DNA from 2 places in the Streptomyces sp. NPDC018964 genome. Region 2 is predicted to be linked to the other one. Evidence: riboswitches for the same ligand, from Rfam matches in the RefSeq annotation. Region 2 holds a riboswitch; the other holds the start of a gene.
What was found. Region 2 has a riboswitch for glycine ahead of gcvP (aminomethyl-transferring glycine dehydrogenase). Riboswitches for the same ligand answer to the same signal wherever they lie in the genome.

Region 1 (4,408 bases), on a different contig from region 2:
AGCCGCTGGCGGACAGTTCCTGGGCGGAGGTGACGCAGGGCGCGTAGCCGAAGCCGTCGACCTCCATGTTCGCGTACTGGGCGTCGGGGGAGCCGGCCTGGCCGTGCCAGAGCAGCATCCAGACCTGGCCGGAGGCGGGGGTCGCGAGGGCGCGCAGCAACGCCTCGTACGCGTCGTAACGCCCGGGCGTCACCTGGCGCAGCATGTGCTCGACCTGTCCGGTCGCCGCGGTGCCAGCGCTCACTTGTATCGCCCCTCCGTACCTCGCCAGCGGATGGACCTAGCTTAAGCCGACGCCGTGCGGCGGGCTGCCTGGCTGCGTTGCGGCGAGCTCGCGGAAGAGCTCGGGGCCGCGCGTTGTCCGGCGGGTGCGGGTGCGTCGTGGTCGGTCGCGCCCGCGCGGCGGAGCCGCACGTCGGTACGGTCCCACGCCCAGGGGGGTTACTGCTGGCGCTGGTAGAAGGGGCTGACCTTGGTGCGGAGCCAGTCGCCGACCGGGTCCTGGGCGATGTCCAGGACGATGAGGTTGACCGGCCAGGGGGCGGGGGTGCGGCCGAGGGCCCGGCCCAGGGCGTTCAGGGGGAGGGTGCGGGCGTCGCCCTCCCACTGGGAGAGCTCCACGCCGATGAAGAGGACCGGGTCGGCCGTCTCGATCGCGGCGAGGCAGCGGCGGGCGGTGGTCACCACGCCGAGGGCGTCGAACTCCGCCGAGGCGGCGGCGAGGAAGTCCAGCGGGTCGTCCTGCCAGTCGGGCTCGAACAGCCGGACCCGGCCGCCGGCCGCCGGGCCGTCCAGCAGGGTGCGTCCGGCCCGGCACAGTTCGGCGACGGCCGGCGGCGGCAGCGGGATGCCGACCACGCCGCCGGGGTTCACCGCGATCCCGGCCTGCGGCGGCAGGCCGCGGGCGAACTCCACGGCGGGCGCGACCGTGTACGACAGGTGGGAGCCGACGACCTGGCGGAACTGCTCCTCGGAGCTGAAGACGGGGACGTAGGCCTGGCCGTCGATCTCCAGCGTGGGCAGGTCCAGCGGGCCGCTGTCCGGGCCGCCGCCGTTCGGCAGCGGGACCCAGACGAAGCTGCGGCCCAGCACCTCGACGATCCTGCCGCCCGCCGAGGGGACGCCCAGGGAGGCGGAGAGCACCTCCTCCAGCTCGTTGCCGGGCCATCCGCCGTGCGGATGGGGGTGCGCCTGTGCCGGGAAGTCCGCCGGGAAGTCCATCTGCCTACCGCCTGCTGCCTGAAGCCACTGCTGTGGCTGGAAAGGCTATCCGGTCAGCCCGTGAAGCCGACCCGGTGCAGCGTGTCCGCCGCGTCCCGGTCGATCAGGACGGCCGAACCGCAGCCCGCCGGCAGGGCGCCCCGCTCCACCGCGCGCAGCAGCCGCTCGCTCGCCGCGCGGTGCCGCAGGAACGCGTAGCGCGAGACGCCGCGCCCGCGTTCGCGCTGGCCGGCCAGGGCCTGCTGCGGGGTGACGTCGAGCAGCAGCAGGTGCAGGCTCGCGCCCCGGCGGCGGGCCTCGCGGGCCAGCCAGCGGCGCACCCAGGCCTGCGTACCGCAGTCGTGCACGACGACCGGCCCGCCGGTGCGCAGCACGCGGCGCAGCCCGGCGTAGTGGGCGAGGCGGACCAGCGGGCGGTACACCGCGTACGGCAGCAGGCGCGGCATGCGGCGGTCCCAGCGGTCCCGGGTGTCCTGGGAGTCGACACGGGTGCCGCGCACCGTGCGCCGCATCAGCGTGGACTTGCCGCTGCCGGGCAGCCCGGTGACCACGACGAGGTCCCGGGGTCCGAAGAGCAGTGCGCGCGGGCTGCGGCCGGCCCGCGCGCGCAGATCGCGGACGACGGGCGCCGGCAGCGCGCCGCGGGCCCCCCGGGCCCGGGCGGCCGGCTGCTGGGGCAGCGTGACGCCCGTGGTGGTGGCGCACGCCGTGGTCCTGTTCACCGTGATCGTCCTCCCCTGGGGCCGGGTACGAGTACCGATCCCCGCCGAGTGTAAAGAGAAGGTAATGCCGGATGTCTGTCGTTTCCGTCCGTTTCTCGAAACAGGCGTGTCACAGCCCCCTGTGACGGCGCCCGTACACCCGGTGCACCCCCTGTGAAGGGTCCCCCTGCCGCGGCCCCGCGATGCGTGCAATGATGTGCGCGCCAACTGCATACCGGCCGTTTGAATCCGCGCGGGAGAGTCCCCGGCACCGTTTGCCGCCGGGGCGCCGAAGGAGCAAGTCCCTCCCTTGAATCTCTCAGGCCCCGTTACCGCGCGGGCGAGGCACATCTGAAAAGCGGGCCGCCGAAGGGCATGCAGCAGTGCTCCGGCGGCTCCACCCAAGGTGCAAGCCAGGACACCCCCGCGGGGCGGTCATGGCGAACCTCTCAGGTTCCGATGACAGATGGGGAGGAAACGCCCTCGCCGCCCGTCATGCTTTGGGAGACCGACCGATGAGCAGTACCGAACCCCGCCGGACCGCGCTCGACGCCCTGCACCGCTCGCTCGGTGCGACGATGACCGACTTCGCCGGCTGGGACATGCCGCTGCGCTACGGCTCCGAGCGCGACGAGCACAACGCCGTCCGCACCGGGGCCGGCCTCTTCGACCTCTCGCACATGGGCGAGATCACCGTCACCGGGCCGGGGGCCGCCGCGCTGCTGGACTTCGCGCTGGTCGGCGACATCGGCGGCGTGAAGCCCGGCCGCGCCCGCTACACCATGATCTGCCGCGAGGACGGCGGCATCCTGGACGACCTGATCGTCTACCGGCTGGACGACACCGAGTACATGGTGGTCGCCAACGCCTCCAACGCGCAGACCGTGCTCGACGCGCTCGTCGAGCGCTCGGCCGGCTTCGACGCCGACGTCCGCGACGACCGCGACGCGTACGCGCTGCTGGCCGTGCAGGGCCCCGAGTCCCCCGGCATCCTCGCCTCGCTCACCGACGCCGACCTGGACGGCCTGAAGTACTACGCCGGTCTGCCCGGCACGGTCGCCGGTGTGCCCGCGCTCATCGCCCGTACCGGCTACACCGGCGAGGACGGCTTCGAGCTGTTCGTGAAGCCCGAGCACGCGGTCGAGCTGTGGCAGGCGCTGACCAAGGCGGGCGAGGGCGCGGGCCTGGTCCCCTGCGGGCTGTCCTGCCGGGACACGCTCCGCCTGGAGGCCGGCATGCCGCTGTACGGGCACGAGCTGACCACCGGCCTCACGCCCTTCGACGCCGGTCTCGGCCGGGTGGTGAAGTTCGAGAAGGAGGGCGACTTCGTGGGCCGTGCGGCGCTCGCCGAGGCCGCCGGGCGCGCCGCCTCCGAGCCGCCCCGCGTCCTGGTCGGCCTGGTCGCCGAGGGCCGCCGGGTCCCGCGCGCCGGGTACGCGGTCGTGGCCGGCGGCGAGGTGATCGGCGAGGTCACCTCCGGCGCCCCCTCCCCCACGCTGGGCAAGCCGATCGCGATGGCGTACGTCGACGCCGCCCACGCGGCGCCCGGCACCGAGGGCGTCGGCGTGGACATCCGCGGCAGCCACGAGCCGTACCAGGTCGTGGCGCTGCCGTTCTACAAGCGGCGGAAGTGACACCGTCACAGACGGCTCCCACGCGCGCCGGTGAGCACGTCGTGCCTGCTCACCGACGCGCCGCACGCAATCCCCCCAGTCATCCGCAGTCCCCCCGTACAGGAGAATCCAGGTCATGAGCAACCCCACGCAGCTGCGTTACAGCAAGGAGCACGAGTGGCTGTCGGCCGCCGAGGACGGCGTGTCGACGGTCGGTATCACGGAGCACGCGGCCAACGCGCTCGGAGACGTGGTCTTCGTCCAGCTCCCCGAGGTCGGTGACAGCGTGACCGCGGGCGAGACCTGCGGCGAGCTGGAGTCGACCAAGTCGGTCAGCGACCTGTACTCCCCGGTCACCGGTGAGGTCACCGAGGTCAACGAGGACGTGGTGAACGACCCGTCGCTGGTGAACTCCGCCCCCTTCGAGGGCGGCTGGCTGTTCAAGGTGCGGGTCACCGACGAGCCGGCCGACCTGCTCTCCGCCGCCGAGTACGACGCCGAGATCGCCGGCTGAGGAGTCCGTAGCCGCATGTCCGTTCTGAACACGCCCCTGCACGAGCTCGACCCCGCCGTGGCCGCCGCGGTCGACGCCGAGCTGCACCGCCAGCAGTCCACCCTCGAGATGATCGCCTCGGAGAACTTCGCCCCGGTCGCGGTCATGGAGGCCCAGGGCTCGGTCCTCACCAACAAGTACGCCGAGGGCTACCCCGGCCGCCGCTACTACGGCGGCTGCGAGCACGTCGACGTGATCGAGCAGATCGCCATCGACCGGGTCAAGGAGCTCTTCGGCGCCGAGCACGCCAACGTGCAGCCGCACTCGGGCGCGCAGGCCAACGCCGCCGCGATGTTCGCGCTGCTCAAGCCCGGCGACAC
Region 2 (4,408 bases):
CGTACGCCCAGGAGATCGGCAGGATGCCCGCCGAGCCCCACGGCGCCGCCGAGATGGGGCCGACGCCGGTCTCCGGGCCGGCCTCCGGCTGGAGCGGGTGGTTGGGCAGGTACGGCGCCAGGTGCGCCCGTACGCCGACCGGACCGACGCCGGGGCCACCGCCGCCGTGCGGGATGCAGAAGGTCTTGTGCAGGTTCAGGTGCGAGACGTCACCGCCGAAGTGGCCCGGCTTGGCCAGACCCACCAGGGCGTTGAGGTTGGCGCCGTCCACGTACACCTGGCCGCCGGCCTCGTGCACCTCGGCACAGATGTCGGCGACGTGCTCCTCGAACACGCCGTGCGTCGAGGGGTACGTGATCATCAGCACGGCGAGCTCGTCGCGGTGCTGCGCGATCTTCGCCCGCAGGTCCGCGACGTCGATCTCACCGTCGTCGGACGTCTTGACGACGACGACCTTCATGCCGGCCATCACGGCACTGGCGGCGTTGGTGCCGTGCGCGGAGGACGGGATCAGGCAAACGGTGCGCTGCTCGTCGCCGTTGGCCCGGTGGTAGCCGCGTACGGCGAGCAGGCCGGCCAGTTCGCCCTGGGAACCGGCGTTGGGCTGGAGGGACACCTTGTCGTAGCCGGTGACCTCGGCGAGACGCTCCTCCAGCTCGTGGATGAGCGTGAGGTAGCCCCGCGCCTGCTCGGCGGGCACGAAGGGGTGCAGCTGACCGAACTCGGGCCAGGTGACCGGCTCCATCTCGGTGGTCGCGTTGAGCTTCATGGTGCAGGAGCCCAGCGGGATCATGCCGCGGTCCAGCGCGTAGTCGCGGTCGGAGAGCCGGCGCAGGTAGCGCAGCATCGCGGTCTCGGAGCGGTGCTGCCGGAAGACCGGGTGGGTCAGGTACTCGTCGTCGCGCAGCAGGGCGTCCGGCAGTGTGTCCCGCGCGGCCGCGTCCAGCGCCTCGGCGTCGCCGTCGACGCCGAAGGCGCTCCACACGGCGGTCAGCCGCTCCCGGGTGGTGGTCTCGTCGCAGGCGATCGAGACGTGATCGGCGTCGACGAGACGCAGGTTGACGCCGTTGTCACGGGCGGCGGCGACGACCTCGGCGGCCCGCCCGGGGACGCGCACGGTCAGCGTGTCGAAGTAGGAGCCGTGCACGATCTCGGCTCCGCCGGCCCGCAGCCCTTCGGCGAGGACGGTGGCGTACCGGTGGGTGCGCCGGGCGATCAGCCGCAGCCCCTCCGGGCCGTGGTAGACCGCGTACATGCCGGCCATGACGGCGAGCAGCACCTGGGCGGTGCAGATGTTGCTGGTGGCCTTCTCGCGGCGGATGTGCTGCTCACGGGTCTGCAGGGCGAGGCGGTAGGCCTTGTTCCCGTCCGCGTCGACGGAGACGCCGACGAGCCGTCCGGGCAGGCTGCGCGCCATCTTCTCCTGCACGGCCATGTAGCCGGCGTGCGGCCCGCCGAAGCCCATCGGCACACCGAAGCGCTGCGTGGTGCCGACCGCTATGTCCGCGCCCAGCTCACCGGGCGACTTCAGCAGCGTGAGGGCGAGCAGATCGGCGGCGACGGTGACGAGCGCGCCGAGCTCGTGCGCCTGGTCGATCACCGGCTTGATGTCGCGTACGGCGCCGGAGGCGCCCGGGTACTGGATCAGCACGCCGTTGATCTCGCGTCCGGCGACCTCGGCGGGGATGCCCTCGCTCAGGTCGGCGACGACGACCTCGACGCCGGTCGGCTCGGCGCGGGTCTCGATCACGGCGATGGTCTGCGGCAGCGCGTCCACGTCGACCAGGAACAGGCCCTTCTTGTTCTTGCCCATGCGCCGGGACAGCGCCATCGCCTCGGCGGCGGCGGTGCCCTCGTCGAGCAGCGAGGCCCCCGAGGTCGGCAGGCCGGTGAGCTCGGCGACCATGGTCTGGAAGTTCAGCAGCGCCTCGAGCCGGCCCTGGGAGATCTCCGGCTGGTACGGCGTGTACGCCGTGTACCAGGCCGGGTTCTCCATCACGTTGCGCAGGATGACGGGCGGGGTGAAGGTCCCGTAGTACCCGAGCCCGATCATGGAGCCGAGCACCTCGTTGCGGTCGGCCAGCGTGCGCAGCTCGGCCAGCACCTCGGCCTCGCTCCGGGCACCCGGCAGGTCCAGCGCGTCGGCGTTCTTGATCACGTCCGGCACGGCGGCGGCCGTCAGCTCGTCCAGCGAGCCGTAGCCGACCTGGGCGAGCATCTTGGCCCGCGCCTCGTGGTCGGGGCCGATGTGGCGCTGCTCGAAGGGGATTCCCCGTTCGAGCTCGGAGAGCGGAGTGCGAGGAGCGGTCATTGAGGAGGCCTCCTGGTCCGACGACCTTCGAGGGGCACCACGGCGCGGGTGCCCGAACGGCCTCCCCCTCTGTCATCTCGACCTGAGAGCTTCACCGGACGGCCCGAAGGCGCCCGGCTTTCACCGTCGGTGAGAGCGGAAGCCGTCGACACCCGCCCTGCTTTCCAGAGTGACCTCGTCCGTGCGGTACGTGTGCCTGAGAGATTCCGGGGAGGATTTGCTCCTTCGGCGCCCCCGATGGTGTCCGGAGGGCTCTCCCGCACGGGGTCAGCAGCCGTTTGCCAGCGTACCAGCGAGCACCACACCAGAACCTTCGAGTGGCCGTTCAGCCGATTGTGCCGTTTTGTAGTGCTTATGGATGAGTTTGCGACCAGTGGAGGGCCTGTGCAGACCGACATCGATCCGCGCCATCTGATCGGCCGCAAGGCGTTCGACCGCAACGGAACCCGGATCGGCACGATCGACGAGGTCTACCTCGACGACGCCACCGGCATACCGGAGTGGGCGGCGATACGCACCGGCCTGTTCAGCAGGGACGCCTTCGTCCCCCTGGAACCCAGCGAACTCATCGACGGCGCCCTCCACGTCCCCTTCGAACGCGCCCTTATCAAGGACGCCCCCGACTTCGGCGTGGGCCGCCACCTCTCCCCCGAGCAGGAACTCCAGCTCTACCACCACTACGGCCTGGACCTCGCCGCTCCCCCTCCCCTCCCTGACCGCGACTTCGGCAAACTCGCCGAGAACGACAAGTCGGCCTGATCCGCCCGCTCACCCGCCCTCCGCCCGCACTCCTCCGCCGGCCCCCGCGCCCTCGGCCTCCCCGGGTCTTCGGGGCACCAGCGGCAGCGGCTGCGCCGGTTGCAGAGCCGGGTCGTCGACGCGGAAGGTCTTCACCCGGCCCGGCTCCGAGTCGGGTGTCTCGAAGCGCACCGTGACCCGGCCCAGCCCACTGCCCTGCACCCATCCGGGCCCGTGCACGGCGTGCCGTACGTCGTGCCCCGCCGGCCAGCGCCGCTCGGCGGGTGTCTCCGGCTCCGGCGCGGGCGCGGCCTCGGCCTCGGTCTCCTCGTGCGGGAGGTCGTCGGCGGGTACGCCCGCCGCCTGCGCGAACAGGTCCTCCTGCGTGTAGTCGGCCAGCCCGCTGACCCCGACCCCCAGCAACCGCACCCCGCCCGTCGTGTCGACCGAGTCCAGCAGCCGCGCGGCCGCCTCCCGCACCACCGCCGGATCGTCCGTGGGGCCCCGCAGCGTCTCGGACCGGGTGAGGGTCGAGAAGTCGTACCGGCGCACCTTCAGCACGATGGTCCGCCCCGACAGGCCCGCCTCCCGCAGCCTGCGCACGCACCGGTCCGCGAGTCGCCGCACCTCCGTCCCCACCCGCACCCGGTCGTGGATGTCCACGTCGTATGTGTCCTCGACCGAGATCGACTTGGCCTCCCGCTCGGCCACCACGGGCCGCTCGTCCCGGGCGAGCGCCATCGCGAACAGCGCGTGCCCGTGGGCCTTGCCCAGCAGCCGTACGAGCTCGTCCTCCCCGGCCTCGGCGAGCTCGTCGACCGTGTGGATCCCCGCCCGCCGCAGGTGATCACCGGTCGCCGGCCCGACGCCCGGCAGGGTGCGGACCGGCAGCGGCCCCAGCAGGGCCCGCTCCGTGCCCGGCTCGATCAGTACCAGTCCGTCCGGCTTGGCCTGTTCCGAGGCGATCTTCGCCAGCATCTTGGAGGCCGCGAGCCCCACCGACCCGGTGAGTCCCGTGACCGCTCGTATGTCCGCGCGCAGCTTCGCCCCGGCCAGCCGCGCCGACCGCTCGTCCCAGGCCGCGCCGCCGGCCTCCAGGTCCACGAACGCCTCGTCCAGACTCAGCGGCTCCACCAGCGGTGACAGGGCCTTCAACAACCCCATCACCTGCTCGCTGACCGACCGGTAGAGGGCGAACCTCGGCACCAGGTACGCGGCGTTCGGCGCGCGCCGCCGGGCCTGCGCCATGGGCATCGCCGAGTGGACGCCGAAGACCCGTGCCTCGTACGAGGCGGTGGCCACCACACCCCGCGGCCCGAGCCCGCCCACGACGACCGCCTTCCCGCGCAGGCTCGGTTT

Region 1: it holds a riboswitch for glycine, as region 2 does, so the genes downstream of both, gcvT (glycine cleavage system aminomethyltransferase GcvT) here and gcvP (aminomethyl-transferring glycine dehydrogenase) in region 2, are expected to answer to the same signal.

What each region holds. Positions count from the first base shown of each region.
Region 1 is NZ_JBIRYZ010000028.1:48,766-53,173, forward strand. Features, by position in the region: gene ACH5AO_RS32290 (enhanced serine sensitivity protein SseB C-terminal domain-containing protein) at 1-205, opposite strand, end outside; gene ACH5AO_RS32295 (enhanced serine sensitivity protein SseB) at 442-1,221, opposite strand; gene ACH5AO_RS32300 (AAA family ATPase) at 1,275-1,943, opposite strand; glycine riboswitch at 2,167-2,267, shown strand; gene gcvT (glycine cleavage system aminomethyltransferase GcvT) at 2,438-3,556, shown strand; gene gcvH (glycine cleavage system protein GcvH) at 3,672-4,049, shown strand; gene glyA (serine hydroxymethyltransferase) at 4,065-4,408, shown strand, end outside.
Region 2 is NZ_JBIRYZ010000001.1:596,081-600,488, forward strand. Features, by position in the region: gene gcvP (aminomethyl-transferring glycine dehydrogenase) at 1-2,311, opposite strand, end outside; glycine riboswitch at 2,486-2,581, opposite strand; gene ACH5AO_RS02715 (PRC-barrel domain-containing protein) at 2,696-3,070, shown strand; gene ACH5AO_RS02720 (DNA polymerase IV) at 3,080-4,408, opposite strand, start outside.